Regions from separate parts of the Bacillus sp. PK6-013 genome, predicted to be linked through region 2. Evidence: riboswitches for the same ligand, from Rfam matches in the RefSeq annotation. Region 2 holds a riboswitch; each other region holds the start of a gene.
The links. A riboswitch is a leader RNA that binds a small molecule or an ion and turns the genes downstream of it on or off. The one in region 2 is predicted to bind S-adenosylmethionine.
Positions count from the first base shown of each region.

Region 1: another riboswitch for S-adenosylmethionine. It lies ahead of M1E03_RS05685 (MetQ/NlpA family ABC transporter substrate-binding protein); the one in region 2 lies ahead of M1E03_RS14905 (methionine biosynthesis PLP-dependent protein).
Region 3: another riboswitch for S-adenosylmethionine. It lies ahead of metK (methionine adenosyltransferase); the one in region 2 lies ahead of M1E03_RS14905 (methionine biosynthesis PLP-dependent protein).
Region 4: another riboswitch for S-adenosylmethionine. It lies ahead of M1E03_RS16560 (methionine ABC transporter ATP-binding protein); the one in region 2 lies ahead of M1E03_RS14905 (methionine biosynthesis PLP-dependent protein).

Region 1 is NZ_CP096417.1:1,109,930-1,117,587, reverse strand. Features, by position in the region: gene M1E03_RS05690 (MDR family MFS transporter) at 72-1,253, opposite strand; gene M1E03_RS05685 (MetQ/NlpA family ABC transporter substrate-binding protein) at 1,374-2,198, opposite strand; SAM riboswitch class I at 2,255-2,362, opposite strand; gene M1E03_RS05680 (sunset domain-containing protein) at 2,494-3,174, shown strand; gene M1E03_RS05675 (ABC transporter permease) at 3,203-4,534, opposite strand; gene M1E03_RS05670 (ABC transporter ATP-binding protein) at 4,524-5,222, opposite strand; gene M1E03_RS05665 (ABC transporter permease subunit) at 5,248-6,228, opposite strand; gene M1E03_RS05660 (ATP-binding cassette domain-containing protein) at 6,222-7,100, opposite strand; gene M1E03_RS05655 (GntR family transcriptional regulator) at 7,093-7,485, opposite strand; gene M1E03_RS05650 (hypothetical protein) at 7,527-7,655, opposite strand.
Region 2 is NZ_CP096417.1:2,940,252-2,947,909, forward strand. Features, by position in the region: gene M1E03_RS14880 (serine hydrolase) at 1-354, opposite strand, end outside; gene M1E03_RS14885 (hypothetical protein) at 532-819, opposite strand; gene M1E03_RS14890 (MarR family winged helix-turn-helix transcriptional regulator) at 806-1,375, opposite strand; gene M1E03_RS14895 (DUF819 family protein) at 1,547-2,737, shown strand; gene metC (cystathionine beta-lyase) at 2,782-3,957, opposite strand; gene M1E03_RS14905 (methionine biosynthesis PLP-dependent protein) at 3,947-5,071, opposite strand; SAM riboswitch class I at 5,137-5,253, opposite strand; gene M1E03_RS14910 (helix-turn-helix transcriptional regulator) at 5,381-6,328, shown strand; gene M1E03_RS14915 (DinB family protein) at 6,409-6,897, shown strand; gene M1E03_RS14920 (helix-hairpin-helix domain-containing protein) at 6,909-7,364, shown strand; gene M1E03_RS14925 (esterase family protein) at 7,476-7,658, shown strand, end outside.
Region 3 is NZ_CP096417.1:1,094,762-1,102,419, reverse strand. Features, by position in the region: gene M1E03_RS05605 (glycosyltransferase family 4 protein) at 1-376, shown strand, start outside; gene asnB (asparagine synthase (glutamine-hydrolyzing)) at 418-2,316, opposite strand; gene metK (methionine adenosyltransferase) at 2,461-3,663, opposite strand; SAM riboswitch class I at 4,054-4,191, opposite strand; gene pckA (phosphoenolpyruvate carboxykinase (ATP)) at 4,386-5,969, shown strand; gene M1E03_RS05585 (dicarboxylate/amino acid:cation symporter) at 6,220-7,404, shown strand; gene M1E03_RS05580 (DUF2584 domain-containing protein) at 7,445-7,658, opposite strand, start outside.
Region 4 is NZ_CP096417.1:3,268,768-3,276,425, forward strand. Features, by position in the region: gene M1E03_RS16540 (hypothetical protein) at 1-287, shown strand, start outside; gene M1E03_RS16545 (L-cystine transporter) at 333-1,718, opposite strand; gene M1E03_RS16550 (MetQ/NlpA family ABC transporter substrate-binding protein) at 1,845-2,663, opposite strand; gene M1E03_RS16555 (methionine ABC transporter permease) at 2,685-3,335, opposite strand; gene M1E03_RS16560 (methionine ABC transporter ATP-binding protein) at 3,338-4,339, opposite strand; SAM riboswitch class I at 4,439-4,552, opposite strand; gene cspB (cold shock-like protein CspB) at 4,856-5,056, shown strand; gene M1E03_RS16570 (ABC transporter permease) at 5,173-6,114, opposite strand; gene M1E03_RS16575 (ABC transporter ATP-binding protein) at 6,107-7,030, opposite strand; gene M1E03_RS16580 (ABC transporter ATP-binding protein) at 7,050-7,658, opposite strand, start outside.

The DNA.
Region 1 (7,658 bases), 1.8 Mb from region 2:
ATTTGGTTGATAATCTTGATTCCTTCGATTCATTTTCATATAATTACAATTACCTATTTTTTCTATACCACTTATGCATCTGATTGAGCGGAGAGCTGCTTTTCCTTCCTGTCGTATAAAAACGCCGTTCCTATTGCGAACAGCAGCAATACGAGCAGAACCGCAAGCAAAAGCTGCATATTGAAATAATCAACCAGCATTCCGCCAAAAAGCGGCCCGATCATTCTTCCGCCGGTCGCCATACTGTTGACAAACCCTTGATAAAACCCTTCTTTTCCCCTCGGAGCGAGACGGTTGGCGATTGTCGGCACAGCCGGCCATACAAGCATTTCGCCAATGGTCAGCACAACCATCGCGGCAAGAAACGCCGGAAACCGTTCAGCGCCAAACAAAATTCCGTATGCCATCATAAAAATGACAAATCCGATCACGATTTGGTTTTTCAGCGATTCGGCAAACCGTTTCACAAAAAAACCGATCAGCGGCTGACCGAAAACAATGAGCGCCCCGTTCACTGTCCAAAGTACGCTGTACTGCCCAAGAGATATCCCCAGCTCCTGGGTGTGTGAAGCGATGGTCGAGGACCATTGCGAATAAGCGACCCAGCCGAGCAGGTAGCCCGTACATATAACCAAAAGCGCGGAGAATCTAGATTTCCCGCTGACTGAATCGGCATGATCCAAAACAGAAGACTGCATGGCTTTTTCAGACCGAATGCGTCTAAATCCGAAAATCGCAATCATGAAAAAGACGGCATATAGCATCGCATTCGCCAGAAAAACATACGTAAATGAAAAAGACGCGACAATTCCGCCGAGCGCTGAACCAACTGCCACCCCTGCATTTTGCGCCACGTATACAGCATTGAACGGCTTTCTGCCGCCTTCCGGCCAAACCGAGCCGGCCATTGCATAGCATGCCGGAAACACGATCCCTGATCCAAAACCGGCCAGTGTTAAGAAAAGAATGTATTGGAACCACTCGTGAAAAAAGACGAGGCCTGAAAGGCTCGCAAACGTGATCACAATTCCAAGTACGACGGTTTTAAATCCGCCGATTTTATCGAATAGATATCCCCCGAACAGGTTGCCCAGCACATTTGCCCCTGAGTTCAGCATCAGCACAAATCCGGCCGCTGTCAGCGACTTTCCCAAATGCTGATGGATATAGATGGTATTCAGCGGCCATAAAAAAGATGCCCCTGTGACATTGATAAACATTCCGATGACCAATAGCCATAATGTGCGCGGCATAGCGTTTCCTTCTTTCTCTTTAGCATTTCCTCTAGATTCTATTCGTTTTGCCCATTTTTTTCAATTGACACGATTTCGATTTTCAACATAAAAAACCCCCTTTTTAAAGGGGGAATTTTTTTATGATTGCGTCATCCATTTTGGCTTTCCGAAACCGGCGAATTCCCGATCGATCGCATCTTCGAAAGCTTTGGATTTTACCGCTTCTTTGAGATCTTTGGCGAATGGCTTGTCTTTGTTTTTTTCATCCACTACCACTTGATTGCGGTAGCGGTCAGGCATGTTCTCAAGCGCCAGCGCGTCCTGCAACTTCATATTAGCGGAGAGAGCGAAATTACCCGGGACAGCCGCGATATCCAGGTCATCGACCGCTCTTGGAAGATTGGCAGATTCAAGCTGTTTAAATGTCAGCTTTTTCGGATTTTCCGCAATATCCCGCACAGAGGCTTTCAATGTGTCGACATCGCTTTTCAGCCGAATCAGCCCCTGATCCTGGAGCGTTAAAAATGCCCTGGCGGCATTGGCCGGATCGTTTGGAACAGCCACTTCCGCCCCGTTTTTGACATCGTTCAAGTCGTTATATTTGGCAGAATAGAGACCCATCGGAGCGGTCGGCACAGAAATGAGTGCAGCAAGATGTTTATTGTTTTCTTGATTGTATGATTTCATAAAAACCTCATGTTGAAACAAATTGGCGTCGAGTTCGCCTTCGCTTAACGCCGTGTTCGGCTGTACATAGTCGGTGAATTCGACCACTTCAACTTTGTAGCCTTTTTTCTCAAGTTCAGGCTGAATCGCTTTTTTGACCATATCGTAATACGGTCCTGCAGTAGCGCCTATTTTGATCGTTTTACCATCGCTTTCGGCATTGTTTCCGCATGCGGTCAGAAGCGCCATGCTCAAGGCCAGTCCCAGCACGGAAGTCCATTTTAATATCTTGTTCATGTATATCTCCTCCTCCAAAATAAAAAAAACTCTTTCAGCGCCTGAAAGAGTTGTTCAACTTATCTTTCAGAATGCGCCTGACATTCTGCTGGATTTAGCACCTTGCTCTGCTGCAGGTTGCTGAGATTTCGCCGGGCCAGTCCCTCCATCTCTCTTTATAAGCTGCATATTCAGTTTTTTAAATGATTTCTTTATTTTAAGTTTGAATATTTAGATTTGCAAGAAGTTTTTTGGTATAAACATTTTTTTCTTTTTAAGCTAAAATATAGTTATCAAACACGAAAGGAGACGAATCATGGAATCTATCATGCTGATCGGGTTTTTATCCTTTATTTTTTCCATCTGCTACCTTGTATTTCATTTGATCAGAAGAATCTTTTCTCCAGGCAAAAGGTTTTCCAGAAAACTCTTTTATCCTTGTTTTGCAGGCGGACTTCTCCTCCTGATCATCTCTGCGCCTTATTACAGTGAGGAAACATATGCCGTCGATGAGACAAAAACAGAGGACCTGACAACCGAGCTTCAGGAACTGAAAACTGAACACAGCGCTGTACAAAAGGAGCAAACCGCATTAAAGCAGCAGCTCAATCAAGCAAACGAAAAACTGAAGGCAGCCAAAACGGAGAATGACACATTAAAAAAAGAAAACGAAAAACTGACAAAAGAAAAAGACTCGCTTACGAAAAAAACAAAATCGCTGTCAGAAAAACTGGCTAAGGCTGAAGAAAAAAGCGGCAGTACCGAAGCCACTGTAAAAGAAAAGAACGCCACCGCTCAGGCCGGAACGTCACACAGCGCGCCCTCCCCTAAGAAAAACAGCGGTGAAAGCAAACAAGAGTGCAAAATCAAAGGAAGCGTCAACCATATTTATCATACACCAGGAAGTACATATTATGACCGCACGAAAAACGTCGCCCGCTGGTTCTGCACAGAACAGGAGGCGCGTGATGCGGGGTACAGACCTCCGAAACGTTAAAAAAGCCGGCATACCGCCGGCTTTTTTCTTAAAGCTCTCTTCTTAATGCTGTCAGCACGTTCGTTCTTGTCGCTTTAATGGCCGGGTTCAGGCCTGAAAGAATGGCGACGCCTGCACTGATCAAGGTCGCGATAAGGACAAGACTGACCGGAATGTACGAGAAGGTGATGCTGAAGTCTGCCGCACTCGCTCCTCCTTCTGAAACCGATGATAAAATAGGTGGTATAATCTTGTTCACTAAAAAGCTGACACCGTATGAAATGATAACACCTAAAACAGATCCTAAGATGCCGATATAGGCGCTTTCCAGCAGGAACATTTTCCGGATCACGTTCGGGCTCGCCCCGATCGCTTTCATAATGCCGATCTCCTGCGTCCGCTCTGTAACCGCCATTGTCATCGTGTTGAAAATGCCGATCGCTGAAATCAAAACGGCAATGACTCCGACAAAGATCAGACCGATTTTAAAAGCCATGAAAAAAAGATTGATGCTTTCGAGTTTTTTCGTTATTGAATCGACGTAGTAGCCTTCATCCTCCAAATCTGTTGTCAGCTGTCCGACATGTTCAAAATTATCCGCGTAAACCGAAAGCTTTTTTTCGATCGTGCCGTTGTCTTTGTCCGCCTTCAGAAATCCGGTGATGTCTTTTTGCATGTCGTTGCTGACATAGACTGTTGAATCGCTTGCCCATTCATAAGAAGGTTTTTTCGTCACTCCGACAACTTTCAGATCATATGTTTTCGCTTTCCCTTCTTCTCCTGTTTTTTCATCCATTTTTGAGATCTTTAATTCAATTGTTTTGCCGAGAATATCTTCTGCGTATCCTTTTGGTTCTTTTACTTCCTCAGCATTATTTTCCATCTGTTTTTCATAATCTTGGGCTTCTTTTTTCGTCCAGAGATTCTTCCCAAAATGGTAGCCGACGACGATTTCATTCGGTGTTTTCGCTACGCGGCCGCGATCGAGTTTGATATTGGCTTTTTGTTCAGCGGCCATGTCAGTAATCGTGATATTCGACATTTGATTGTTTGTCCTGTTGCCCAACTTTGCTTCAGCAGGTGCGAACACCTGCGTGCGCTCGATAATCGCGGACACATCTTTGCGATTTTCGAATTCTTTCAAGTCTTTCTTTTGAACTTTCTGATCGCTTTGCCCTTCTTTTCCGACAACATTTATCTCAGTCACGATTTGCTCTTTCATCAGCTGTTCAGTCAGCGATTTTTGCAGGCCGAACCCGACCGATGCGAGCACGATTAAGAATGCGCAGGCCACCGTTGTTGCGAGAATGGTCATGAATACACGCAGGCGGTTTTTCTTCATATTTCTTCTAATGAACTTCAACTGATCCTTAAACTTCAACAGTCTCTTCCCCTTTCTCTAACACGCCGTCAGATAACTGAAATTTCGTTTTGGCGATCGATGCCACCTCGTCATCGTGCGTGATGATGACGAATGTAATACCGCGCTCCCTGTTCAGCTGCCGAATGAATTCGAGGATTTCTTGTTCTGTTTCGGAGTCCAGGCTTCCGGTCGGCTCGTCGGCTAAAATGATTGACGGATTCAAAATCAAAGCGCGGGCGATGCTGACGCGCTGCTGCTGTCCGCCTGAAAGCTCATTCGGATAGTGTCCAGCGTGGTTTTCAAGGCCGACGCGGTGAAGCATCTCATTGACGCGCTGCTTCCGCTCAGACGGATGAACACCTTTTAAAGTCAGAGGCAGTTCGATGTTTTCGTAAGTCGTCAAGCTCGGAATCAGCTGAAAACTTTGAAAGATGAAGCCGAAATGTTCAAGCCTGAATGCCGCCCATTCTTTTTCGCTGTACTTTGTGACATCCGTACCGTCAATGACGATCTTACCTTTTGTCGGGGCGATATAGCCGGAAATCAAGTTCAACAGCGTCGATTTTCCGGAACCGCTCCGTCCGACAATGCAGGCGATTTCGCCTTTTTCAACGGTAAGCGAGACATCCTTTAACACTTTAATTTCATTTTCCCTCCCCTTTTTACCGACTTTAAATGAGTGGTGAATATGCTCTACACTGATCATTTGTAAATCTCCTCTCCATTATGGATTACAGCTGTTTTATTTTTTTGAAAATCAAGAAGTAACTGATTAAGAATCCGACTGCCGAACCGATCAACATACCGAAGATATAGCTGAACAGGCTAGAAGAAGTGGCTGCGCCGAATCCCCAGATGCCAAATAAAATCACGAGAATTTGAATCGGGCGATCCATTTTTCTCCAGAGAAAAAAATGTCCGTTCCGTTCAAGCTGCTGTTTGATAAAGCAAAAATAGCCGATTATATAAAACAAGATCCCCATGACCAGCGGAATCAACAGCGTAAAGGCCAAGCCGCCGTTATGGACGCCGAAACCGTCGAGGTACACAATCGGCGTTATATAATTTAAAAAATATGAATCCTGAGAAAATAAAGCAGAATTAACCCCAAAGAAACTCATGATAATCTGCAAGTTTGCCATCGGAAGGCCGATCAGCAAATAAGGCAGAATCGACGTTGAAAAAGCAACAATCATCTGGGCCAGCGGATTGCCGGTCATCGCGCCCGCCGCCATGACAAGCGAGTAGACCATAAAGCAGAATATGACCGATCCGATAAAATACTCGTGAAAGTTGACGACGTCAACCTTATACAAAACAACTAAGGCATAAGATAACAAGTAAGATAATAGCTGGGCTGTTAAAAGAATTGTAATACCCAAGAAATATTTCGTATTGAAAATGATGCCTCGCCTATAAGGGAGCCCGAGTGTGAAATCAAGCGTTCCTCTGCTCCGTTCAAACCCGATCTGGCTGAGTGCAAGCGCGACTCCGCCAATCCAGAACATTCTCATGACCCCGCTTATCTCATAATCTTTATATAAAACGCACTCTATATCGGGAAATTTTTTCTGTTCCGCAAGACATCCTTGATACTGAAAATAATCATTTAAAATCGAAAACGGTTCACTCAGCATCACCGCTGCAAACACAACTAAAAAAATCCAGAAATGCTGTTTCCACTCTTTATATAAAAGTCCGCGGTCTACCATCTTCGCTTACCTCCATACTTCGCGATGAATACTTCCTCAAGACTGACCGGAAGCTCGTTCCAAACTTTCGGAGACAAACTTTTTAGAAATTGTTTGCTCACATCGTCTGCTTTCGGAATCAACACCGTATAAAACACGCCGGTGTGATCCAAAACAGGGATTTCCCTTTCCCTGATTTTCAAATTGACATCTTCTTCAAATGCCATTTGGATTTTAATAAAATCGCCTTTCAGTTCATCAAGATCCATGATGTTCGACAATGTATTGTCTTCGAGAAAACCGATTCGGTTGCACATTCTTTCAATATCCTCAAGCCGGTGGGATGTGATGAGAATCGTCGTGTTGTTTTCAGCCACTTCATCGACCATCAGCTGGAGAACATCTTGTCTTGTGACGGCATCAATGCCGTCTGTCGGCTCATCAAGCAGGATGACCGCCGGCCGGATCGCAAATGACAAAATCAGCGACATTTGCTTTTTCAATCCTGTAGACAATTCCCTGTACTTTTTTGTTTCGGGAATATCGTAGCGGTTCATTAATTCATTCGCATATGTAACATCAAAGTCAGGATAAATGTTACGCAAAATATTGACGAGCTGTTTGTAATTGTATTTTTCGAAATAGGTGTTTTGAACGGGCATATAGACAATATTGCGCTTGACGAGCGGATGGTCCTTCACCTTGACGCTGCCGAAGTAGATGTCTCCGTCATCAGGCAGCAGGATTTGCTGAATCAGGCGGAGAAGCGTTGTTTTCCCTGAGCCGTTTCTGCCGAGCAGTCCGAAAATCTCTCCTTCCTCAAGCTTAAAGGAGATGTTTTTGAGTATTTGTTTTCCCTCAATTGTTTTTGACACAGATTTGAGCTCAATCATTCACTTCGCCTCCTCTCACTTCTTCGGCGATTTCCGCCATCCACTCCTGCAGCTTTTTAGTGTCGATCCCAGCGTAATGCGCATCGATGATCAGCTGCTTTAACTGCTCTTTAATCATCGCAATCTTCCCTTCATCAAGCGTAACTTTCGCGTTTTCTGAAATATACGTTCCTCTCCCCCTCAACGTTTCAATAATTCCTTCCCGTTCAAGTTCTTTATAGGCTTTGCTGACAGTGTTCGGGTTCGCAATGATAATAGTTGCAAGCTCTCTGACAGAAGGAAGTTTATCTCCAGGCTTGATTATCCCTTTTAAGCAAAGCTCTTTCATCTGCTGGATGATCTGCTCATAGATCGGGGTTGAGCTTCTCGGATCGATTTGAATCATCTATCTCCCTTCTTTCTCGTTCAATCTCAGGTCATTCACTTTTAAAAAAACACGTATCCCAAATTTTCTTGAATTATAAAGCCCAGCTTCGCAAGAACAAACAAGAACGAACAGGCAATGATAAACGCCACGACCACCATCGGCGTTACTTTTTTATGTTTATCACTCATGAG
Region 2 (7,658 bases):
TAAAAACCACTCCATATAATCGGGCAGACCCGACGTATGTGTCAACAAATCGTGAATCGTTATGCCTTGATAAGGAAATCCGGTTATCCACCGTTCTACGGGATCCTCAATATTCAATACCCCTTGCTGTGCTAATTGAAGGATGCCCAAAGCAGTGAACGGCTTGGATAGCGATGCTAATTCAAATAAGGAATCCTCCTGCAATAAACGCTTATCTGCCAAGTTTGCATAACCGAAGGCGCCTTGAAAAAGAATGTCTCCGTCTTCAGCGACTAATACCGCCGCGTTGATCTGCTTTTTTTCATTTAACACACTAAACAGGTTAACAAGTTGTTCTCTTTTTTTCTGTTTCACTTTTCCACCTCCCTTTCTTTATACGCATATGGAAATAAGAGGTTTCAACTAAAAAAAGACAAGACTGCTTCTTGTCTTTGAAATCGCTAGTCTACAATTCTAATAAGTTTCAACATCCTTTTCGCAAGTCACTCATTGATCTACGGTGCGACTCATTAGCCCCAGCACAAACGAATGTCAAATCGATTTTTGATTTCGGCGAAAAAATGTTGCAAACAGCAATAAAACGTTGCTCAAAAGACTTGCCGCCCCTAACCAGACGAGCCATTCCGCCTTTGTCCCCCAGGAATATCCAATGATGATCAGAGCAATGCAGCTTGAGAAAAAGGGTCCTGTCCTGTCTAATTTTGTGCCGCGGCGAATGGTTTCCTTTGTCTGCAGGAATTTATCTTTTGCATGATAGAGCTTCTCCTTTCCTTTGATTTTAAAAGTTGTTGCTTTTACATAAAGATTATTTTTCATCATTTTCTCCTCCGTAGCGGCGTTTCTCAAATTTTTCGAGAATCTTTTCTGTATCTAATGAATTTCCTACGCCAAGCTGAATGTTTGCATTCTCCTCAAAACCGTCTTGTTCTTCACCGTCAAAACGGTAAAGCTTTTGCAGCAGCCGCCAAAATGTCGCAACCTCTTCGGCAGTAAACTGCTGAAACAAGTCAGCCAAGAAATAGACGGACCTTTCGGAACAATCCACCAGCGCTTTCTTTCCTTCAGCGGTCATTTCAATATTAATAGAGCGTTTGTCTTTTTGATTTGGCACTGATTTAACATAACCTTTTTTGATCAGACCTGTCATCAGCTTGTTGGCGGTCTGTTTGGTTGTGCCAAGCTTTTTGGAGATATTCGTAAGCGTGGCAGTTTCAGTCGGCAAATGCGCGATGGCGATGAGTGCCATGTGTTGCCTCGAAGTTAATATTTCCATGTATTCGTCACCTCGGGTTTGCACCTTATTGACAACTGAAAACAATGTCGCATAGCTTTGCTGCATCAAATGTAATTCGTTGATTAAGCTGTTGGTATCCATTTGTTCTCTCCTTTGAATATAGTCAACATGCTGACGAATATACAATACTCTTACTCGTTAATTTTGTCAACATGGTGACTATTTTTTCGTGATTGATCAATTGGACATTCCGTTTTACACTATTTAATTATCTGATAATTAAAAATATAGGATGAGAATAGGGGGAATATAATGAATTCTTCACTCATTTCAGCGGATGATGCATGGATGCTTTGGGGGTTTATTGCGGTGTGGGCGGCGGTGAGTATTTATTTGGAGCAGCGGTATCGCTGGGCTGCGGCAGTATCGGGGGCTGTACTGGCGCTGGGCGGATCAATGCTGTTTACGAATGCGGGGATTCTTCCGGCCGAGTCGCCCGTCTATGATGCGGTGTGGTCCTATGTTGTTCCGCTTGCGATACCTTTGCTGCTTTTTCAAATCAATGTGCGGAAGATCCTGAAAGAAAGCGGCAGGCTTTTGATGATCTTTTGCATCAGCGCCCTGGGCACTGCTGCCGGAAGCGTGATTGCTTTTTTTCTGTTTAAGCAGCAGATTCCGCACCTTGACCAAATCGGCGGGATGATCAGTGCCTCTTATATCGGCGGAGGCGTGAATTTTGCGGCGATGGCCGCGAAGTTCTCAACTCCCGGTGAATATGTATCATCGACGGTGGTTGCGGATAATTTTATGATGGCTCTTCTTTTTTTCATTTTAATGGGGATACCGGCGCTTAAATGGTTTCAAAAGCGCTTTGGCGTTCCTGAAGAGACGGCCGGCAGCAAAAATCAGGCGGAAGCCTATTGGAAAAGAAAAGAGATGTCCTTGCAGGACATTGCTTTAAACATCGGAACCGCCTTCGCGATCGTTGCTGTGTCTGTAAAAACAGCGGCCTTTTTCAAAGAGCGTTTTTCTTCTGACGGCGGGTTTCAGTTTCTTGCCTTTATCTTGGGTGACCAGTTCCTGCTGCTGACGACGCTGACAATTTTGCTGACAATCGCCTTTCCCCGCTATTTTGAACGGCTGCGCGGCACACAGGAAATCGGGACTTATTTGATTTACTTATTCTTTGTGGTGATCGGCATTCCGGCAGACTTGCGGATCATTCTCATGAACGCACCGCTCCTTTTGGCATTTGTGTTTGTGGTTGCCATGTCCAACCTGCTCGTAACGCTTGCCGCAGGAAAGCTGTTGCGTTTTCGGCTCGAGGAAATTCTCTTGGCCTGCAACGCATCTGTCGGCGGTCCGACAACAGCGGCGGCGATGGCGATCGCCAAAGGCTGGCAGAGCCTCGTCGCTCCGGTTATGCTGGTCGGGACGTTCGGATATCTGATCGGCAATTATGTCGGCACCCTCTTGGGCACATGGTTTTCTACCCTGGTTTAAACGCAAAAAAAGCCGCAGATTCCCTGAAGAGTCTGCGGCTTCTTTTATGATCGGGCGAACGCTCCGGATACGGCTTCCAATGCACGGGCAAAATCGGCCTGCAAATCATCGGCATGTTCCACACCGACGCTCAGCCGCAGAAGGCCGTCGGTAATCCCCCGTTTTTCCCGCTCTTCTTTCGGCATAGCGGCGTGTGACATTTTTGCCGGATAGGAAAGGATCGACTCCACAGCGCCGAGACTGACGGCAAAGACCGGAAGAGAGACGCGTTCCACAATCTTTTTCACGGCTTCTGCATTCTCCAGCTCGAACGAAAGGACGGCGCCGGCGCCATATGACTGGTGCCTGTGAACTGACGCACCCGGATGCGAAGACAGTCCCGGATAATACACTTGTTTGACGGCCGGATGCTTTTCAAAAAATTCAGCGAGCTGCTGAGCTGTTCGAGATGCTTTTTCAAGCCGGACCTGCAGTGTTTTCAGCCCTCTCAGCACAAGCCAGCAGTCTTGGACGCCGAGAACAGCGCCGAACGAATTTTGCAGCTTATAAAGTTCTTCCCCGAGCTTTTTGTCTTTCACAACGGCAAGTCCTGATAATACGTCGCTGTGTCCGCTTAAAAACTTCGTCGCGCTGTGTAGCACAACATCGACGCCGAGCTCGAGCGGCCGCTGCAGCGCCGGGGTCATAAACGTGTTGTCAAGAAACGTCAGACAGCCGTGCGCCTTGGCAAGCTTGACGACGCCTCTGATATCCGTAATGCCGAGCGTCGGATTTGACGGTGTTTCAAGGTAGATGACTTTTGTATTTTCCTTTATGTTTAAAGCAATTTCATTTAAATCCGTCATATCGACGAAAGTATGTTCAATCCCGAAGCGGCTCAGCACTTCCGTAATCATCCGGTAAGTGCCGCCGTACACATCTTTTGTGACAAGCACGTGATCGCCCTTTGACAAAAGCAGAAAGGCGGTGGAAATCGCGGCCATTCCGGATGAAAAAGCAAATCCCCTCGTCCCTCCCTCAAGCTCGGCTATCGTGTCTTCAAGCGACGTTCTTGTCGGTGTTCCTGACCGGCTGTAGTCATATTCGCCGAATTTGTCAAAAGAACCTTGATGAAAGGTTGAGGCGTGCTGGATCGGCACGCTGACGGCTCCGGTTGCTCCGTCCGTTTTATTTTGGTTATGAACAAGCCTTGTTTCAAGCGTCCAGTTTTCATGACTCATGCGGAACCGCCTCCCCTTTTACTTTTTCCAGCGCAGCTTTTAGATCCTGCTTTAAATCGGAGACGTGTTCGATTCCGACTGAAAAGCGCAGAAGTCTGTTGCAGACGCCGTTTGCAATTCGGATGTCTTCCGGGATATCCATATGGGTCTGTGTCGCCGGATAGGTGATGAAGCTTTCGACTCCGCCGAGGCTTTCGGCGAAACAGATCGTCTTGAGATTTTTCAGCAACGGATTAACCCATTCTTCTTTTTGAACGCGGAATGACAGCATGCCGCCTTTTCCCGGATAAAGAACATCGGCAATTTCCTCCTGCTCTTCCAAAAAGGCCGCAAGTTCCCGCGCGTTTTCCTGATGCTGTCTCATCCTGAGAGCGAGCGTCTTCATCCCTCTCATTAAGAGCCATGAATCGAACGGCGATAAAACCGCGCCGATGGCGTTTTGGTGCTGGAACATTTCCTCAGACAGCTCTTCGCCTTTTGCAACGACAAGCCCCGCCAAAAGATCGTTATGACCGCCCAAATACTTCGTCGCGCTGTGAATGACAAGATCAGCGCCGAGCTCAGTCGGCTTTTGCAGAACCGGTGTATAGAACGTATTGTCAACAATGAGCAGCAAGTCGTGCTCTTTAGCGATTTGCGCGATTTTTTGAATATCAGCTTCCTGCATGAGCGGATTTGTCGGCGTTTCTACAAACAGTGCCTTTGTATTGTTCGTGATTTTCGACTTGATACAGTCTTCGTCTGAAAAATCGTCGTAGAAAAAGCGAAGTCCGTATTTCTTCCATTCGTTTTCAAAAAGGCGGTACGTTCCCCCATATAAATCGGACGAAACGATGAGCTCATCCCCGCTTTGAAACAGAGCCATGATCGTCTGAATGGCAGCCATACCGGAACTGAACGCAAAGCCGCGCGTTCCCCCTTCGAGTTTCGCGATTGCATCTTCAACAAGCTGTCTTGTCGGATTTTTTGTGCGAATGTAATCAAACCCTGTGGATTCCCCGATCCCTTTGTGCCTGTACGCAGAAGAGAAATAAACGGGAGGATTGACAGTTCCCGTTATTTCATCACTGCGGTTGCCGATTTGCGCCAGCGTTGTTTGTACATGTTCAGTCATATGACACCATCCTTTTAAAAATAAAAAACCCCTTCTTCATAAGAAGAAGGGGGATTATGCGCTTCTTCTTATCTTCCAAGCATCTGCTTGCTGGATTTAGCACCTTGGTACACTGACATCGTCAGTGCAGACCGGTTGCTGAGGTTTCAAAGGGCCAGTCCCTCCACCTCTCGTGATAAGAATCTCTTCAATTTTCTGATTGTTCTTTACTTTAACCTAAGTCAAGACATTTTTCAAGGGTCATTTTTAAATCTTTCCTCATATTGAACATGGTATGATGAAACCAAACGACGGAACCGGAGGAATCAGATGCCAAAAACAGAGCGATTAATCGAATTGATGATGACCGTTCATACAAAACGAAAATTTACGGCCGGGGAGCTCGCAGCAGAATTCGGGGTTTCCTACCGCACGATTCTCCGCGATCTGGACGAGCTGAGCGCGCTCGGCGTCCCGATCTATTCTGAAACAGGCGCGAACGGAGGCTATTATTTGCTGAATGAACCTGTGCTTCCGCCGCTCTTTTTTACACAATCAGAGGCGGCGGCTATGTTTTTCGCGTATCAATCTCTGCAGTTTTTCGGATCGCTTCCCTTTGATGCGGAAACGCGGATGGTTTTAAAAAAGTTCTACCGCCACCTTCCCGTGGAAACACAGGAGCGGATTGATGCGATGAAAGACAGAATCGTGTTCTGGAATCCGCATCGTCCAAAAGCCGCCGAACATTTAGAAACGCTTCTTGATGCAGCCATCAATCAATCCGTTTTGACGGTCGTTTATGACGGAACAGACGATTGCGCGGAGAGATCCATCCAGCCCATCGGCTTGTTCAGCTGGAACGGCTTCTGGTACTGTCCGGCCTATTGCTTTAAAAGGCAGGCGTTCAGACTGTTCCGCGCCGACCGCATCCTTCGGGCGGAAAAAGCGGCCAGCCCGCTGGCCCGCCAGCTTCCCTATCCATCGGTTCTCAGCTGGATCAAACATTCGGAGAGCGAGTGCCCTGAACCGGTGCGGCTGCAAGCGGAACTGACACGCAGAGGAGCCAGGCGGGCTGCGGCTGATGTGGACTTATTCAAGATCCTCACCATGCGGGATGACGGAACGGGGGCGATCGATGCAAACCTCCCCAGACCAGAACTTGAGTATTTCGGGGAACTTTTGTGGAACCTCGGCACTGAGGCAACTGTCAAAGAACCCGCAGAAATCAAGCTTCAGCTGAAACGGAAGGCTGCTGACATTTTAGCAAGGTACGACTGACTTTTTTTAAGAATCGTGACAAAGCCTGTCAGGATTAGGTGATACTTTTAGAATAAAGCAAAATGTAAAGGATGAAGCAAATGAAGCAAGTTCAAGCCCTGCGGAGCGATTTGTTCCACGAGATGGAGACGGGCATCCGCTCCACGTGTCATCTTCTGAAAAAAGTGAAGGAATCTGACTGGTCTTACCGGCCCGCCGACCGCATGCGAAGCCTGAAAGAACTGGCAAGCCATCTGACGGCCATCCCAGAAGCCGACATGGCTATCATGCAGGAAAAGGAAGAGGCCGCCATCTCCCGAATTGAAAAGAAGTATAGTGCATTGCAGTCGGCTGACCAAATGGCTGAAGCTATGCAGAAAGGATTCGCCGCTTTTCAAACGTATATGACTTCCCTCTCCGACGAGGAATTTTTGACGAAAAAAACAAAGCCGTTTTACCTTGATGAAGGGATGACCCAAAGCCGCTGGCTGACGGAAACGCTCACCCACGTCTTCCATCACAGGGCCCAGCTGTTTAATTATTTAAAACAGCTCGGCTATGACGTCAACATGTTCGATCTGTATCTTTAAAAGGTGTTCATATGAAGCTGCCTCTGACAAAAAAAGAACGGTCAAACTTAAGGACAGCCAAGGTAAAAATAAAAAACACGGCATATATGGATCTGTCCGTCCTTGCACATACGCTCGGTTCGTCTTTGGAGCGCGCCGCATACATCAAGGCGCTCGCCCAGTTTCAAACCGCTCCTTCCATCGGGCCGAAAATGGCGCAGTGCGCCGTTGACCTGGGCTACTATTCCCTTGGCGACATCAAGCATGAATCAGGTGCGGATTTGATCATCCGCCTCGAAAAACTGAAAGGCTACTGGGAAGATCCTTGTGCAGAAGATGCGCTGCGATGCATCGTCCATTACGCCAACGATCCCGAAAGCGCTAAAAGCTGGTGGGATTTCACAGAGGAAAGAAAAATGTACCGCGAACGCTGCGGATACCCTCCGGATAGACCGTCAACGCCCTGGTACGAAAAAAAACGGACATAAAAAATCACGGCTGCCGAACAGTTCGGCAGCCCTTTTCGCTTCTTTCACAAGAGAATTTCGTGTTAAAATGAATGGAAACGTTCACAAACATTATTTCTGGAGGAATTCATCTTGGCTATGAAAACAGGAGTCATTCAGGAGAAGAAGCTTTTTTCGGAAGAGCTCGGCGAGGAAATGGAGCTTCTCGTCTATTTGCCGTCATCCTTCTCGCCGCTTTACAAATATCATGTGATCATCGCACAGGATGGACATGACTATTTCCGCCTCGGGCGCATCAGCAGACAGGTGGAAGAA
Region 3 (7,658 bases), 1.8 Mb from region 2:
CGGCTATGTCAAAGGAGAAGAGCTGGCAAGCATTTATGCAAGCTCAGATTTGTTCGTCTTTCCTTCTCCGACGGAAACCTTCGGAAATTCCGCGCTTGAAGCGCTCGCCTGCGGGACGCCTGTTATCGGGGCAGATTCCGGCGGCCTGAAAGACTTTATACAAAACGGAAGAAACGGTTTTCTTTCCGAACCTGGAAATCCGGATGCATTCACCGAAAATATATTGCGCGTCCTCTCCAATGTGCCGTTAAAAAAACGGATGTCATACGATGCGAGAAGCTATGCCCTTACCCAGTCGTGGGAAGTGATTTTTGACAATCTCTTCTCCGAATGTGAACGTGTGCTAGCAGATTTATCAGCTGAAAAACCGGCATAAAAAAAGAAGGTTTTCGATTAACGAAAACCTTCTTTTTTGACTTAAACGATAATGACTTCTTTTGGCTGATGGTTCAGTTCTTCCGGTACAAAGCGCTTTTCAACGAAAATGCTGTGCCAGATCATAAAGATGAGAACCGTCCAGATTTTGCGGCTGTTATCCGCTTTGTTGGCGCAGTGGTCTTCAAGAAGCTGAAGCACGTAATCTTTATGGATATATGCGTCTGTCTCGCTCTCTTTAATGATGTTCACGGCCCAGTCATGCATTTCGTTTTTCAGCCAGTGGCGGATCGGCACAGGGAACCCTAGCTTTTTGCGGTTTAAGACATGATCTGGAACGATGCCTTCCGCCGCTTTTCTAAGCAGATATTTTGTCGTGCCGTTTTTCGTTTTCAGCTCTTCCGGAATTTTGGAAGCCGCTTCAAATACGACTTTGTCCAAAAACGGAACGCGGAGTTCCAGTGAATTGGCCATCGTCATTTTGTCGGCCTTCAGCAAAATGTCACCGCGCATCCATGTGTGGATATCGACATACTGCATTTTGTTAATTTCGCTGTAGGACTTGCTTTCTTCAAAATATGGCTTTGTCACGTCACAGTAAGAGAGGTTGCTGTCATACTGGCGAAGAAGTTTTGATTTCATGCCTTCTTCAAAAATCTTTGCGTTGCCGATATATCTCTCTTCAAGAGGTGTACAGCCCCTCATTAAAAAGCTTTTCCCTTTCATTCCTTCCGGCATCGCTGAAGCTACGTGCAGAAGCATCTTTTTCAGCGGGGACGGAATTCGTTCAAACGGCTTTAATGAAAGCGGCTCCCGGTAAATATTGTAACCGCCGAACAGCTCATCTGCTCCTTCTCCGGACAAAACAACCGTAACTTGCTTCTTCGCTTCCTTCGCGACAAAATACAAAGGAATTGCAGCAGGGTCTGCCAACGGATCATCCAGATGCCAGACGATCTTTGGAAGCTCGTTCATATATTCTTCAGGGGAAATGATCGCGCTGAAGTTCTCCACGCCGACCCTATCAGCGGTTTCTTTCGCAACGTCAACTTCGCTGAAGCCTTCATGTTCAAAGCCGACAGAGAACGTTTTTAAGTTGGGATGAAATTGCTTCGCCACCGACACGATAAAAGAAGAGTCGATGCCTCCGGAAAGGAAGGAACCTACAGGCACATCGCTTCGCATATGGACTTTTACGGAATCAAAGATCGCGTCTCTTACTTCCTGAACAAGCTTGTCTTCTTCGGTCTGAACAGGCTTGAATTGAACTTTCCAGTATGTTTTAAATTGAATATCCTCGCCCGGGCGGACAGTAAACTGATGGCCCGGTTCTACTTTTTGCACCTTTTTGTCAAGCGTCTCAGGCTCTGGTACAAATTGGAATGACGTATACTGCTGAAGCGCTTTTTCATTCAATTCCAAATCGGCATCAACAGCCATCAGGCTCTTTCTTTCTGACGCAAAATAAACATGGCCGTCCGTTTTCGTAAAATAGAGCGGCTTAATGCCGAACGGATCGCGCGCTCCGTATAGGAGCTGTTCTTTTTTATCCCAGATTAAAAAAGCAAACATTCCGCGCAGCTTGGAAGCAGCTTCCTGTTTGTAGTGGCGGTAAGTCGCAAGCAAAACTTCCGTATCTGAATCGGTTTTGAACTCGTATCCTTTTGAAATAAGTTCGTCTTTCAGTTCTATATAGTTATAGATTTCTCCATTAAAAATAATCCAATAGGAATCATCTTCATAAGACAGAGGCTGTCCTCCGTTTTCCACATCGATGATGCTGAGCCTTCTAAATCCGAAGCCTACATGCTCATCATGATAGTACCCATCATCGTCCGGACCGCGGTGTACAATCATTTCATTCATTTGTTTAATCAGTTCTTCCTGGGCTGCTGTCTCGGATGATGGGCGATGATTGAATACCCCTACAAATCCACACATAGTATTGCCTCCGATTTTTTAAATTTCGTGCAGAAATCAAAGTCTGCTTCTTGATTAGACAAGTGTTTAAAGAAAAACGTTTCACATCCGCCCGCTTTTTGCCATCGAAAAACAAAGCCGCTTATGAAAGCGGCTATGCGGTTGTTATTCTCCTAATGCATCTTTCTTCAGCTGATCTGCTTTGTCTGTGCGCTCCCAAGGCAGATCGAGGTCGAGGCGGCCGAAATGTCCGTAAGCTGCCGTTTGTTTGTAAATCGGACGGCGAAGATCGAGCATTTTAATAATGCCGGCAGGTCTTAGATCAAAGTTTTTGCGAACCACTTCGATCAATGTTTCTTCACTGGCTTTGCCTGTACCGAATGTATCGATTGAAATGGATACCGGCTGTGCGACACCGATCGCGTAGGCAAGCTGCACTTCACAGGAATCAGCAAGGCCTGCGGCGACGATATTTTTCGCTACATATCTCGCAGCATAAGCTGCAGATCTATCAACCTTTGTCGCATCCTTACCGGAAAACGCTCCGCCGCCGTGACGGGCATATCCGCCATAGGTGTCAACGATGATTTTGCGTCCTGTTAAACCGGCATCCCCCTGCGGTCCTCCGATAACAAAACGGCCCGTAGGATTAATGAAGTACTTCGTGTTTTCATCGATCAGCTCTTTTGGCACTACCGGGTTGATGACATGCTCTTTCAGATTGCGCTGAATTTGTTCAAGCGAAATCTCAGGGTGATGCTGAGTCGAAATGACAATTGTATCGATGCGAATCGGCTTGTTGTTCTCATCATACTCAACAGTTACCTGTGTCTTTCCGTCCGGACGAAGATACGGCAGAATTTCCTCTTTGCGGACTTCTGTCAAACGGCGAGACAATTTATGAGCAAGCGAAATCGGCAGAGGCATAAGTTCCTTTGTTTCGTTGCAGGCAAAACCGAACATTAAACCTTGGTCTCCGGCTCCGATCGCTTCAATTTCAGCGTCGCTCATTGCTCCTTCACGCGCTTCAAGCGCCTGGTCGACTCCCATTGCAATATCTGGCGACTGTTCATCTATAGACGTTAAGACCGCGCAAGTTTCGGCATCAAAACCGTATTTTGCACGTGTGTAGCCAATTTCTTTAATCGTTTCGCGGACTGTTTTCGGAATATCGACGTAAGTGGACGTCGTGATTTCACCGCTTACCAGCACCAATCCGGTTGTCACAGATGTTTCACAGGCAACGCGGGCATTCGGATCTTTCTTTAAAATTTCGTCTAATATACTATCCGAAATCTGGTCGCAAATTTTGTCCGGATGTCCCTCCGTAACTGACTCTGATGTAAATAACCGACGGTTTTTGCTCATTTATGTTTCCTCCTGTATATGAAGATCAGCCGTGATCTTAAGTATGATACGGATCTCGTCCCTCTTGATTATATGACGATACTCGGGCTTCATACGCTCTCGTTTTGAAACAATTTCCATATGCTATTCTTGACGAGATTCTAAGTCAAAATTCCTCTTAATAGAATTTTTCCTGACTGGCTGCCCGGCTAGACCTTTCACGTCCTGTGAAAAACGCCCAGTACCTTCCTCCTGCTTGATACTCGGCTAAAACCTTTCACGTCCTGTGAAAAACGCCGAGTACCTTCCTCCTGAAGGCAGTTTTTTTAGCAATTTTTGGATCTCAATTTATGCAATAAAAAAACCTTTTCCTATTCGCTGAGGAAAGGGTCTGGTATTGCGTGCCTTTCACTCTTATCGCTCAAGGTATTGAACACCTTGCATCAGGTTAGCACCGTAGTTGTCTCAGAAACTGTTTTTTTCCATTAATAAGAGAAACCGGTTGCTGGGTTTCATTGGGCCTGTCCCTCCACCAGCTCGGGATAAGAGTATCCGCTCAATGAAATATCTTATCTTAAAATGGCTTGTTATGTCAATATCGGCCGCAATAAATTTAAACTTGTCTTTCGAGAAAAAACCCGAACGAAAAATGAAGAAACGGTATAGACTATAAGAGTAAATGTGTTATACTAATTCTACATTAATGTTATACACATTAAAAAACACGCAAAGGAAGGTTTTTTATGAATTCTGTAGATTTAACAACTGACTTACAAACGTTATTAATGGGCGAAAACGTTCAGCTGAACTTATCCGTTCCCCTTTTGGTTGAAAAAGTCCTTGAACGCAAAGAAGGAGTCTTAACATCTTCCGGAGCCGTGCGGGCTACAACCGGTACATACACCGGCCGCTCGCCAAAAGACAAATTCATTGTGGAAGAAGCGAGCACAAAGGACAAAATCGATTGGGGCGCAGTAAACCAGCCGATTTCAGAATCCGCCTTTGACCGGCTGTACACAAAAGTGCTCAGCTATTTAAAGGAACGCGATGAATTGTATGTATTTGAAGGGTTTGCAGGAGCAGACGAAAAATACCGGCTTCCGATTACAGTTGTCAACGAGTTCGCCTGGCACAACCTGTTTGCAAGACAGTTGTTCATCAGACCTGAAGAACATGATAAAAAACCTGAAGAACAGCCGTTTACGATTCTTTCCGCTCCGCATTTCAAAGCCGATCCGCTCATTGACGGGACCAGATCTGAAACATTTATCATCGTGTCGTTTGAAAAGCGTACGATTTTAATCGGAGGCACCGAATATGCCGGCGAGATGAAAAAATCGATTTTTTCTATTATGAATTATCTTCTTCCTGAACAAAACATTTTACCGATGCACTGTTCGGCAAACATTGGCGAGGAAGGCGGAACAGCTCTCTTCTTCGGATTGTCAGGCACAGGAAAAACGACGCTTTCCGCCGATCCGAAACGGAAGCTGATCGGTGACGACGAACACGGCTGGTCCAGCACAGGCGTTTTCAACATTGAAGGAGGCTGCTACGCCAAGTGCATTAACTTAAGCAAAGAAAAAGAACCGCAGATTTACAATGCGATCCGCTTCGGTTCCGTTCTTGAAAATGTCGTGGTTGACGGCAAAACCGGGGAGCCGGACTATTCCGACGCATTCTATACGGAAAACACGAGAGCGGCTTACCCGATTGATGCGATTGACAACATCGTCAAGCCGAGCATCGCAGCACACCCGCAGACCATTGTATTTCTGACGGCAGATGCTTTCGGCGTGCTTCCTCCGATCAGCAAGTTAACGAAAGAACAAGCCATGTATCATTTCCTGAGCGGATATACAAGCAAGCTCGCCGGCACCGAACGCGGGATCACCGCTCCTGAAGCCACATTCTCGACCTGCTTCGGTTCCCCGTTCCTTCCGCTCCCTGCACATGTGTACGCTGAAATGCTCGGAAGAAAAATCGATGAACACGGCGTCAGCGTCTTTCTCGTCAATACAGGCTGGACCGGCGGCGGATACGGAACAGGGGAAAGAATGAGCCTCGCTTATACGAGAGCGATGGTTCAGGCTGCGATAGAAGGAGAACTGGATAACGCCGAAATGAAGACTGACCGCATTTTCGGACTTCATTCACCGGTCCATGTTCCGGGTGTGCCTGATCAAGTGCTTGACCCGGCTAAAACTTGGACAGATGAAAACGATTACGAGGAAAAAGCGATCCACTTGGCGAATGCATTCAAAAAGAATTTCAAAAAATTCTCTAATACCGAAAACATTGAAAAAGCCGGAGGACCGCTCGTATAACTCAACCCGCTTGCAGCAGCGCAGGTATTCTGCGCTGCTGCAGTTTATTAAAAATCCGCTTCGCCTGTCAGCGGCCGATGCCATTTTCTGGACAATGATTAAAACGACAATCAAGCACGGCCTGTGATAAAACGCTTCCAATTCGCGGCTGTTATTATTTGAAAATACAGACTTTTTTTATTTTTAACAAAAGAAATCTTTCATATGATAATATGATAAAAACATTTGTATATATCAGGAGGACACATCTATGAAATTTGGATTACTGCCGAGAATTATGACGGCAATTGTTCTTGGTGTTATCGTCGGAAGCTTTGCTCCGCTTTGGTTTGTCAAAACAGCCGCTACTTTCAATGATATTTTTGGAAACTTCATTAAATTCGTCATTCCTTTTATTATTATCGCTTTTATTATTCCCGGCATCGGACAAATCGGCCGCGGCGCCGGAAAAATCCTTGGCATTACAGCAGGTATCGCCTACACGTCAACCATTTTTGCCGGCCTCCTGGCGTACCTTGTCGGATCAAATCTTCTCCCCGCGATCATTTCCGGCCATCAGCTGCAGGAATTTAAAAATCCGGAAGAAGTTTTGCAAGCAGGATTTTTCACCATTGAAATGACGCCGTTTATGAGCGTGATGAGCGCACTGATTTTTGCTTTCATCATGGGAATCGGAATCGCTTATCTGCCCGGAAAAACATTAAAAAACGCATTCGATGAATTTCAAACGATCGTTGAAAAGCTGATATCATATATTATTATTCCGTTACTGCCTGTTCATATTTTCGGTATTTTCACCAATATGACGTTCGGCGGTCAGGTGCAGACAATCTTATCCGTATTTGCTAAAGTTTTCGTGATGATTATCGTGCTTCACCTCGTCATACTTTTGATTCAGTACTCCGTTGCGGGCGCTGCAAACGGCAGAAATCCGCTGTCGCTGTTGAAAATCGTGGCGCCGGCATACTTCACTGCGCTCGGCACACAATCGTCAGCGGCAACGATTCCCGTCACGTTGAGACAAGTCAGAAAAACGGGAGCAAGCCAAAAAGTGGCTGACTTCGCCGTTCCGCTCCTGGCCAATATTCATTTGTCAGGTAGCACGATTACACTGACGAGCTGTGCAATGGGCGTAATGATTCTAAACGGTCAAACACCGACTTTTTCGATCATGATGCCGTTCATTTTAATGCTTGGCGTCACAATGGTCGCAGCGCCCGGTGCCCCGGGGGGTGCCGTTATGGCCGCGGCCGGACTGCTGCAGTCGATGCTCGGCTTTAATGAAACCAGCGTATCATTGATGATCGCACTTTACCTTGCTCAGGACAGCTTGGGTACAGCAACGAACGTGACAGGAGACGGCGCTCTCACCATGCTGATTCACAGGCTGACTTCCAAAAAAGGAATCGGAAAAGAGGAAGATGTGCCTGCATAATACAGAAAAGCCAAGGACGCTATCCGCGCCTTGGCTTTCTTTAATTCGTCGAATTTAATGATACGAGCCTGTATGTTAAATGAGTCCGTCCGTCTGACCATTCAAGGCGCTCCGCCTGCGCGGTGCCGGTAATGTCGCCCCGCTTAGTCTTTCTGACTTCAAGCGGCACATGAAGAGGGTAAACCCGATAACCTTCTTTTTCAAGTGTAAACACATTTTCCTCAACCCGTGTTTCTTTTCCTTTTGTCACAATC
Region 4 (7,658 bases), 330 kb from region 2:
CATTGACCGCGGCTTTTTCTCCCGAAATCCGCAAAAGATTGACAGGCATGTTCGCGAAGGGCATGGGAGGTCGACAGCAAGGTAACGGCCGAAACCAGATGATGATGAATCCGGCTGACATGATCAAACAGGCTTTCAATTCCGGAGGACAGTCACAGGAACATCGCCAGTCAGGCCATACGGCAAACGACCAGCATCAATCAAGCCATATGACTGCCCCGGTTAATGTCATGAACGATCAGACTGCAAACCAGACGATGTTCGATAACGACCAAAGCTATTCATAAAAAACGGCCCGCACGAGCAATCAAGCTGTGCGGGCCGTTCTTCTTTTACACTTCTGCTTCAATGATATTAGTACGGTCTTGGTACGTGTCTTTTTCAAGTTCATTTGTTGCTTTGCTTGTGACAAGTCCTGACGTCATGCTGCCGCTGACATTAAGAGCCGTACGCCCCATGTCGATGAGCGGCTCAACCGAAATCAGCAGTCCAGCAAGCGCTACGGGCATATTTAACGCCGAAAGGACGAGAAGCGCTGCAAATGTCGCACCTCCGCCGACGCCTGCCACTCCGAAAGAGCTGATCGCAACAACAGCGATAACCGTGAACAAAAATGACGGCTCAAGCGGATTTTGTCCGACCGTCGGCGCAATCATGATCGCGAGCATTGCAGGGTAAATTCCGGCACATCCGTTTTGTCCGATGGACAGTCCGAAGGATCCGGCAAAGTTTGCAATGCCTTCGGGAACACCGAGGCTGCGCTGTGTTTTAATGTTCAGCGGCAAAGCGCCTGCGCTTGATCTAGATGTAAACGCGAATACAAGGACCGGAAACGCCTTTTTCAAGTATGTGACAGGATTTAAACCGCTGAATGTAATGAGCAGCAGGTGAATGATGAACATGACGATCAGCGCCACATATGAAGCGATGACAAATTTGCCGAGCTTGGCAATGCTGTCGAGATCGCTCGTTGCAATCGTTTTTGTCATGATCGCCAATACACCGTAAGGCGTCAGCCTCAGAATCAACGTCACTACACGCATAATGATCGCATACACGGCATCAACCATCTTTTTGAAAAGCTCAGCTTGTTCAGGCTGTTTTCGATTGACCCCGAGATACGCGATTCCAAGGAAAGCCGCAAAAATAACAACGGCGATCGTTGATGTCGGTCTTGCTCCCGTAAAATCTAAAAACGGATTCCCCGGAAGAAGCTCGACAATTTGCTGTGGAAGTGTTTTGGCTTCCATGTCCTGCGATTTCTGTTCGAGTTCCGCCCCTCTCATTGACTCTGCCTGGCCTTGATCCACATGGACAGCCTGCAGGTCGAAAGCAAGTGCGGACGCGATTCCCACCGCAGCAGCGACAGCTGTCGTCGCGATCAAGAGGCCGATGATCAATCCGCTGATTTTTCCGATATTGTGCGTCAGTTTAAGCTTTGTAAAAGCACCCAAAATCGAGATGAATACAAGCGGCATAACGATCATCTGCAAAAGCTTCACATAGCCGCCGCCTGCAATATTAAACCAATCAGATGTCTGCGTAATCGTTTCTGAAGACGAACCATATATAAAATGCAAAGCGAATCCAAAAACAATGCCGATTCCCAGAGCGGTAAATACCCGCTTAGAAAAAGAAACATGTTTTTTTTGCATCATATAAAGGAGCGCCATCAGGCCGAGCATGACGATAATATTAATAACAACAAATAATGTCATGGTAACAAAAGCACCCCCAGAATTTTTTACATTTAAAAACTATAGTACAACAAACCTGATTGGTCAAGTAGGAATTATCGATGTATTTCAATATATGACCCGGGAATCAATTGCGCGACTGACATTTTATTCGCCGATGTCTTTCAGTGGAACAAAAGTCGGCAGCTGTGCACCGTCAAACTCTTTTTTGATCAATTCAGCGGTATCGTCTGATTGGTACAGCTCAACGATCTTTTTCAAATCTTCACGGTCCCGGTCTTCTGTTCTGGCCGCAATAATGTTGATGTACGGTGTCGCTGTTTCGTCTTCCAGTTTAATCGAATCTTTGACAGGATGGAAGCCGGCGTCAACCGCTATGCCGTTGTTGATAACAGATGCAGCGACGTCGGGAAGCACGCGCGGCGTTTGCTCTGCGGCCACCGTTGTGATTTTGAGTTTTTTAGGATTTTCTTTAATCGCATCAAGCGTTCCGTTTCCGTCAAATCCGTCCTTTAATTGAAGCAGGCCGGCGGACTCCAACAGGAGCAAGGCTCTGCCCATGTTCGTCGCTTCGCTCGGAACAGCGATTTCCGCGCCGTTTGGTATATCGTCAGGCGAATCATACTTCTCGGAATAAATGCCCATCGGAGCGATGATCGTTGTGCCGATCGGCGATAGTTCAAGATTGCGTTCCTTTTTGAATGCATTAAAGTAAGATATCGTCTGAAATGCATTGGCGTCAATGTCACCGCCCGCCAAAGCCTGGTTCGGCTGAACATAATCAGAATATTTGACGATTTCAAGCTTTAAGCCTTCTTTCTCGGCTTTTTTCTTCACAAAGTCCCAGATTCTTGTATCCGTTCCGCTGATGCCGATTTTAATGGTTTTCGCATCAGAGTCTGCCGCACATCCCGCGATCATTCCCGCAAGCAGCAGTAAAATGATAACAAATGTGAACTTTTTCATCATAGCTGTCTCCCTCTCTGTTTATCTTCTTCTCAATTTTTTGGACAGAACGTTTCCGGATGTCTGCAATCCCTGCACAACGATGACGAGAATTGCAACCGTGATGATCATCGTCAGCGTGTCAAACCTTTGGTAGCCGTATGTGATCGCCAAATCCCCAAGACCGCCGGCGCCTATCGCACCAGCCATCGCCGACGCTCCGACCAATCCGACCGTTGCCACCGTAAAACTCAGCACAAGCGAACCGAGCGCTTCCGGAATCAGAAACCGGAAGATGATCTGCCGCGGAGTCGCTCCCATTGCTTCAGCGGCTTCAATGACTCCCGGATCGACTTCAAGCAGAGAGTTCTCGACGAGCCTTGCGATGTAAGGCCCCGCATAAAAAGTCAGGGGAACAATCGCTGCCGATGTGCCGATGGACGTCCCCACAATCAGCCTTGTCACCGGAATTAAAGCAACCATCAAGATGATAAACGGAACGGACCGGAAAATGTTAATGATCATATTGACAACCGTAAAAACTGCCGGATTTTCAAGCAGATGCCCCTTCCTTGTGACAACCAGCAAAATGCCGAGCGGAATGCCGATCACGCTTGAAAATAAAAGCGAGAAAACCGTCATTTGAATCGTCTGAACCAGTGCGTCAATGATTTGGTCATATGTAACAAGCATGCTTATACCTCCCTGATGCGAATGTTTTCTCTGCGGATATATTCGAGCGCCCGCCCGATTTCACCGTCTTCCCCCTGCAGTTCAACCGTCATACTGCCAAACGGAATTCCCTGAAGCTCTGTAATCGTTCCGTGCAGAATGTTGACTTCTACGTCAAACCGCTTTGCCACTTGCGAAAGAAATGGCTTCCCGGAAGATTCGCCGACAAATTGAAGCTGGTAGAGATGCTTCACATTTAATTTTTGAATCGATTCAGGTATCTCGTGGTCGATGGCTGATTTGACAAAGCTTTTGGCCGTTTCGGTTTCCGGCGCGGAAAACACGTCAAACACGCTGCCTGATTCAATGATCCTTCCTTTTTCAATGACCGCGACTTTGTCGCAGATTTCTTTTGCCACATTCATTTCATGAGTGATCAACAAAATCGTGATGTTATATTGTTCGTTGACGCGCTTCAGCAGCTTCAAAATATCGCCGGTCGTCTGCGGGTCAAGCGCGGATGTCGCTTCATCACAGAGCAGAACCTCCGGATTTGTCGCCAGCGCCCGGGCAATGCCGACGCGCTGCTTTTGGCCGCCCGACAGCTGATCCGGATAATCGCGGGCTTTATCCTCAAGTCCGACAAAATGGAGCAGTTCCGTCACTTTTTGCTTGATTTCGGCTTTCGGTGTTTTGACAAGCGCGAGCGGCTCAGCGACATTAGCGAAAATCGTCTTTGAATTTAACAGGTTAAAATGCTGAAATACCATGCCGATCTTCCTTTTAACAGCTCGAATCTCAGCTTTCGACAGAGACATTAAGTCTCTTCCGCCGACGAATACCTTTCCGGCCGTCGGTTTTTCAAGGAAGTTCACACAGCGGATCAGCGTGCTTTTCCCTGCGCCGCTGAATCCGATGACGCCGTATATTTCCCCTTTATCTACATGAAGGTCGATTCCATTGAGCGCATGAACCTTCTGTCCGCCGCTTTCATAGACCTTTTCAACGCCTTCAAATGTAATCATGATGATCTTCCTCCTCTTTTTGGCTAACAAAAAAGGCTCCCTCTTAAAAAATAAGAAGAAGCCTTAGACGACACGAAGTAAATAGAGTGGTCCGCTCTCTTCTTATCTTCCAAGCCCGTACGGCTTGTTGGATGTGGCACAGTATTCTGCTGTATGCAGAACCCGCTGCCGAGGCTTCATAGGGCCAATTCCCTCCGCCTCTCTAAATAAGAAGTGTTGATGCATGAAGTTTTACCTAACTTTACAGCTTCTTCGAAATGTTGTCAATCAGAATTGTGAAAATTTCAAAAACCCGCTTTTTAATGCTTTATTTTTCGCCCTGATTATTAAATTTCACTTTTTTTAAAAAAATTGTGTTTAGCAGTTGTAATTTCGCTTAAACACTGGTAAAGTAAAGGTAATTATTTTTGTTCGAACTATCTTTAAGAAGAAAGTTTTGTAAGAGTTTTCGTCTTGGAAGTTTGTTTTAGAGCAAGAATAGTGAATTTAAGCGTTATCGCTTTAGGAGGAAATTTCATGCTAGAAGGTAAAGTAAAATGGTTTAACTCTGAAAAAGGTTTCGGATTCATCGAAGTTGAAGGACAAGACGATGTATTCGTTCATTTCTCTGCTATTCAAGGCGAAGGCTTCAAAACTTTGGAAGAAGGCCAATCTGTATCTTTCGAAATCGTTGAAGGAAACCGCGGACCACAAGCTGCTAACGTAACAAAAGCGTAAGCTGTGAACCGCTGATCTTCATACAGGACTGCTGACCGAATGTCAGCAGTCTTTTTATATTTAAAAAAAGCCTGACGCCCGGAAAACCGGCGTCAGGCTTTTTTTGCGAAAACCGCTTATGAAGCGATGTCTCTTTTTGTGAATGCACCAAAGGCGAGCACATGAAAAACGATAAAATAGACAGCCAGCACCACAATCGAGAATCCCAGCGTCATGTCTGAAACAAGCGGAGATCCGTCAAAGTATTGAGTGAGATCAGTGTTGGCAAATAAGATGTATTTCACCCAATCAAATTTCGTTGCGAGCAAGTTTGTCACCGTTCCGCCCATTGCCAAAAGGAAAATTGAAATACCTACGGCAAGCGAGCTGTTTCTGAAAACAGCTGAAATCATAAAGGCCATTGTCGCCATCATCAAAAGCGATATTGAATTCAGCAAATAGCTGCCGGCCAAGTGCAGCAGCAGGCTTTTTTCTTCAACGGTTCCATCGGCGTACGCCAAGTGAACCTGGCTGCCGTCGCCTGCCCCGAATAAAGCAAGGCCTGTGATACCCGCGCTTGCGAACAGAATGAAAAGCAAAGCCAATGCAAAAAGCAGAACTGTAAAATATTTTGCCAGCAAGATTTTAAAGCGGCTGATCGGCCTGATGACAAGCAGCTTCACCGTTCCCCAGTTGAATTCATTCGCAACGATTCCCGCAGCCACCGTGATCACAAACAGACCGAGGAGAGGAATGTTGCCGCTCGCGTCGCTGATGAACGACAGGGCCGAATAGTCCCCGTCTTCCGGCAAATCGTGCTTGATTCGATACTCATTAATGGCGGTCGACCGTTCATAGCTTTTTTCAAGTGCCGGATTATTGACCCCTTTAAGTTGTTCTTTCATATCTTTATTTTCCTGCATCAATTCTTTTTTCCAGTCCGGGTTTTGGTCTGTCTCTCCGATCGTCTTTGTGAGAACGCCCAGCCCGATGGCAGATAACAGCAAAATCGCAATCATGACATATGTGCCTTTTCGATTAAAAATTTTGATCCATTCATTTACGATGAGATTAAACATGCTGAGCTTCCTCCTTCTCTGCGGTGATTTCCAGGAACCGGTCTTCCAGCGATTTGTTCACAGCCTTCACTTCATATAGGCGGACACCGTTGTCTGACAAGTGTTTGATCAAATCAGGCACTTCATCCTTTTGAAGGCTGAGCTCTATCCCGCCTTCCGCTTCGTCAACCTTCATCTTTTTGAAGGCAGCCGCTTCCCGCATCAGAGCCTGATTGTCATCCGCTTGAATATAATAGCGCTTCTTTTCATCCCGAGCGGGTCCGTGCACATGCTGAATATCCCGGAGCTTTCCGTTCTGGATAATGGCGATCCTGTCGCACATCAGCTCCATTTCTGAAAGCAGGTGGCTTGAAACGATGACCGCCATACCTCTTTCTCTCGTCAGCTTTCTTAAATGATCGCGAATTTCCCGGATACCGGCCGGATCAAGCCCGTTCGTCGGCTCATCGAGAATCAAGAGCTTCGGATCGTGCAAAAGGCTTTGGGCCAGGCCAAGCCTTTGTCTCATTCCTAAAGAATACGTTTTGACCTTATCGTTGATCCTGTTTTTCAATCCGACAAGCTCGACGATTTCGTCAATTTTCTGTTTCGTCACGCCTTTCGTCATGCGCGCGTATTGCTGAAGGTTTTGATAGCCCGTTAAAAATTTATACAGTTCCGGATTTTCAACGATCGCTCCGATATGCCGCGCGGCCTTTTCAAAATTTTCTTTTACGCTGACGCCGCACACGGCGATTTCACCGGCGGTGATGTTCATATGCCCGACAATCATCCGGATCGTCGTCGTTTTTCCGGCGCCGTTCGGACCTAGGAAGCCGAATATTTCGCCTGCCCGCACGTCAAAGCTCAAGCCGTCGATAATCTTTTTCCCCCTGATCGTTTTTGATACATTTTTTAATTCCAAAAGTGTTTCCACTGTTTCTCCTCCAGCCTTTTCAATTTTTTTCTTCAATAAACCGTTTCAGCCATTCCAAAAGCGACATTCCGGATTCCTCGCGCAGCTGTTCGACATCCTTTTTTTCTTCAATTCGGCCATTTAAGACGACGACGACCTCATCCAAAATTTGTTCAATTTCATGAATCTCATGGGTGGCGATGACGATTGTCTGCTTATCAAGCTCCAAATATGTAAGAAGGCTTTTGACGATCGATTCTCTCACCATCGGATCAAGACCGGAAAACGGCTCATCAAGCAGCACGACTGCTGCATCGCGCGCCAATGTGAGCGCGAGCTTCAGCCTGCCCCGGTTGCCTTTGGAAAGCTTGCCGATTTTTTTATCCCCGTCGATTTTCATGTCCTTTAACAGGTCCCACGCTTTATTTATACGGAAATCGGAAAACTGGGTTTCATAAAAGTGAATCATATCCTTGACCCGAAATGGATCGTAGAACATATCGAGCTCTGTTAAATAGGCGATGTTCTTCGTCTCCTTTCTGGCTGCCGGCCGCCCTCCGATCAGCACCGAGCCCGAATCCGGAAACGAGAGCCCTGTGATCAGCTTCAAGATCGTAGATTTGCCGCTGCCGTTCGGTCCTGTCAACCC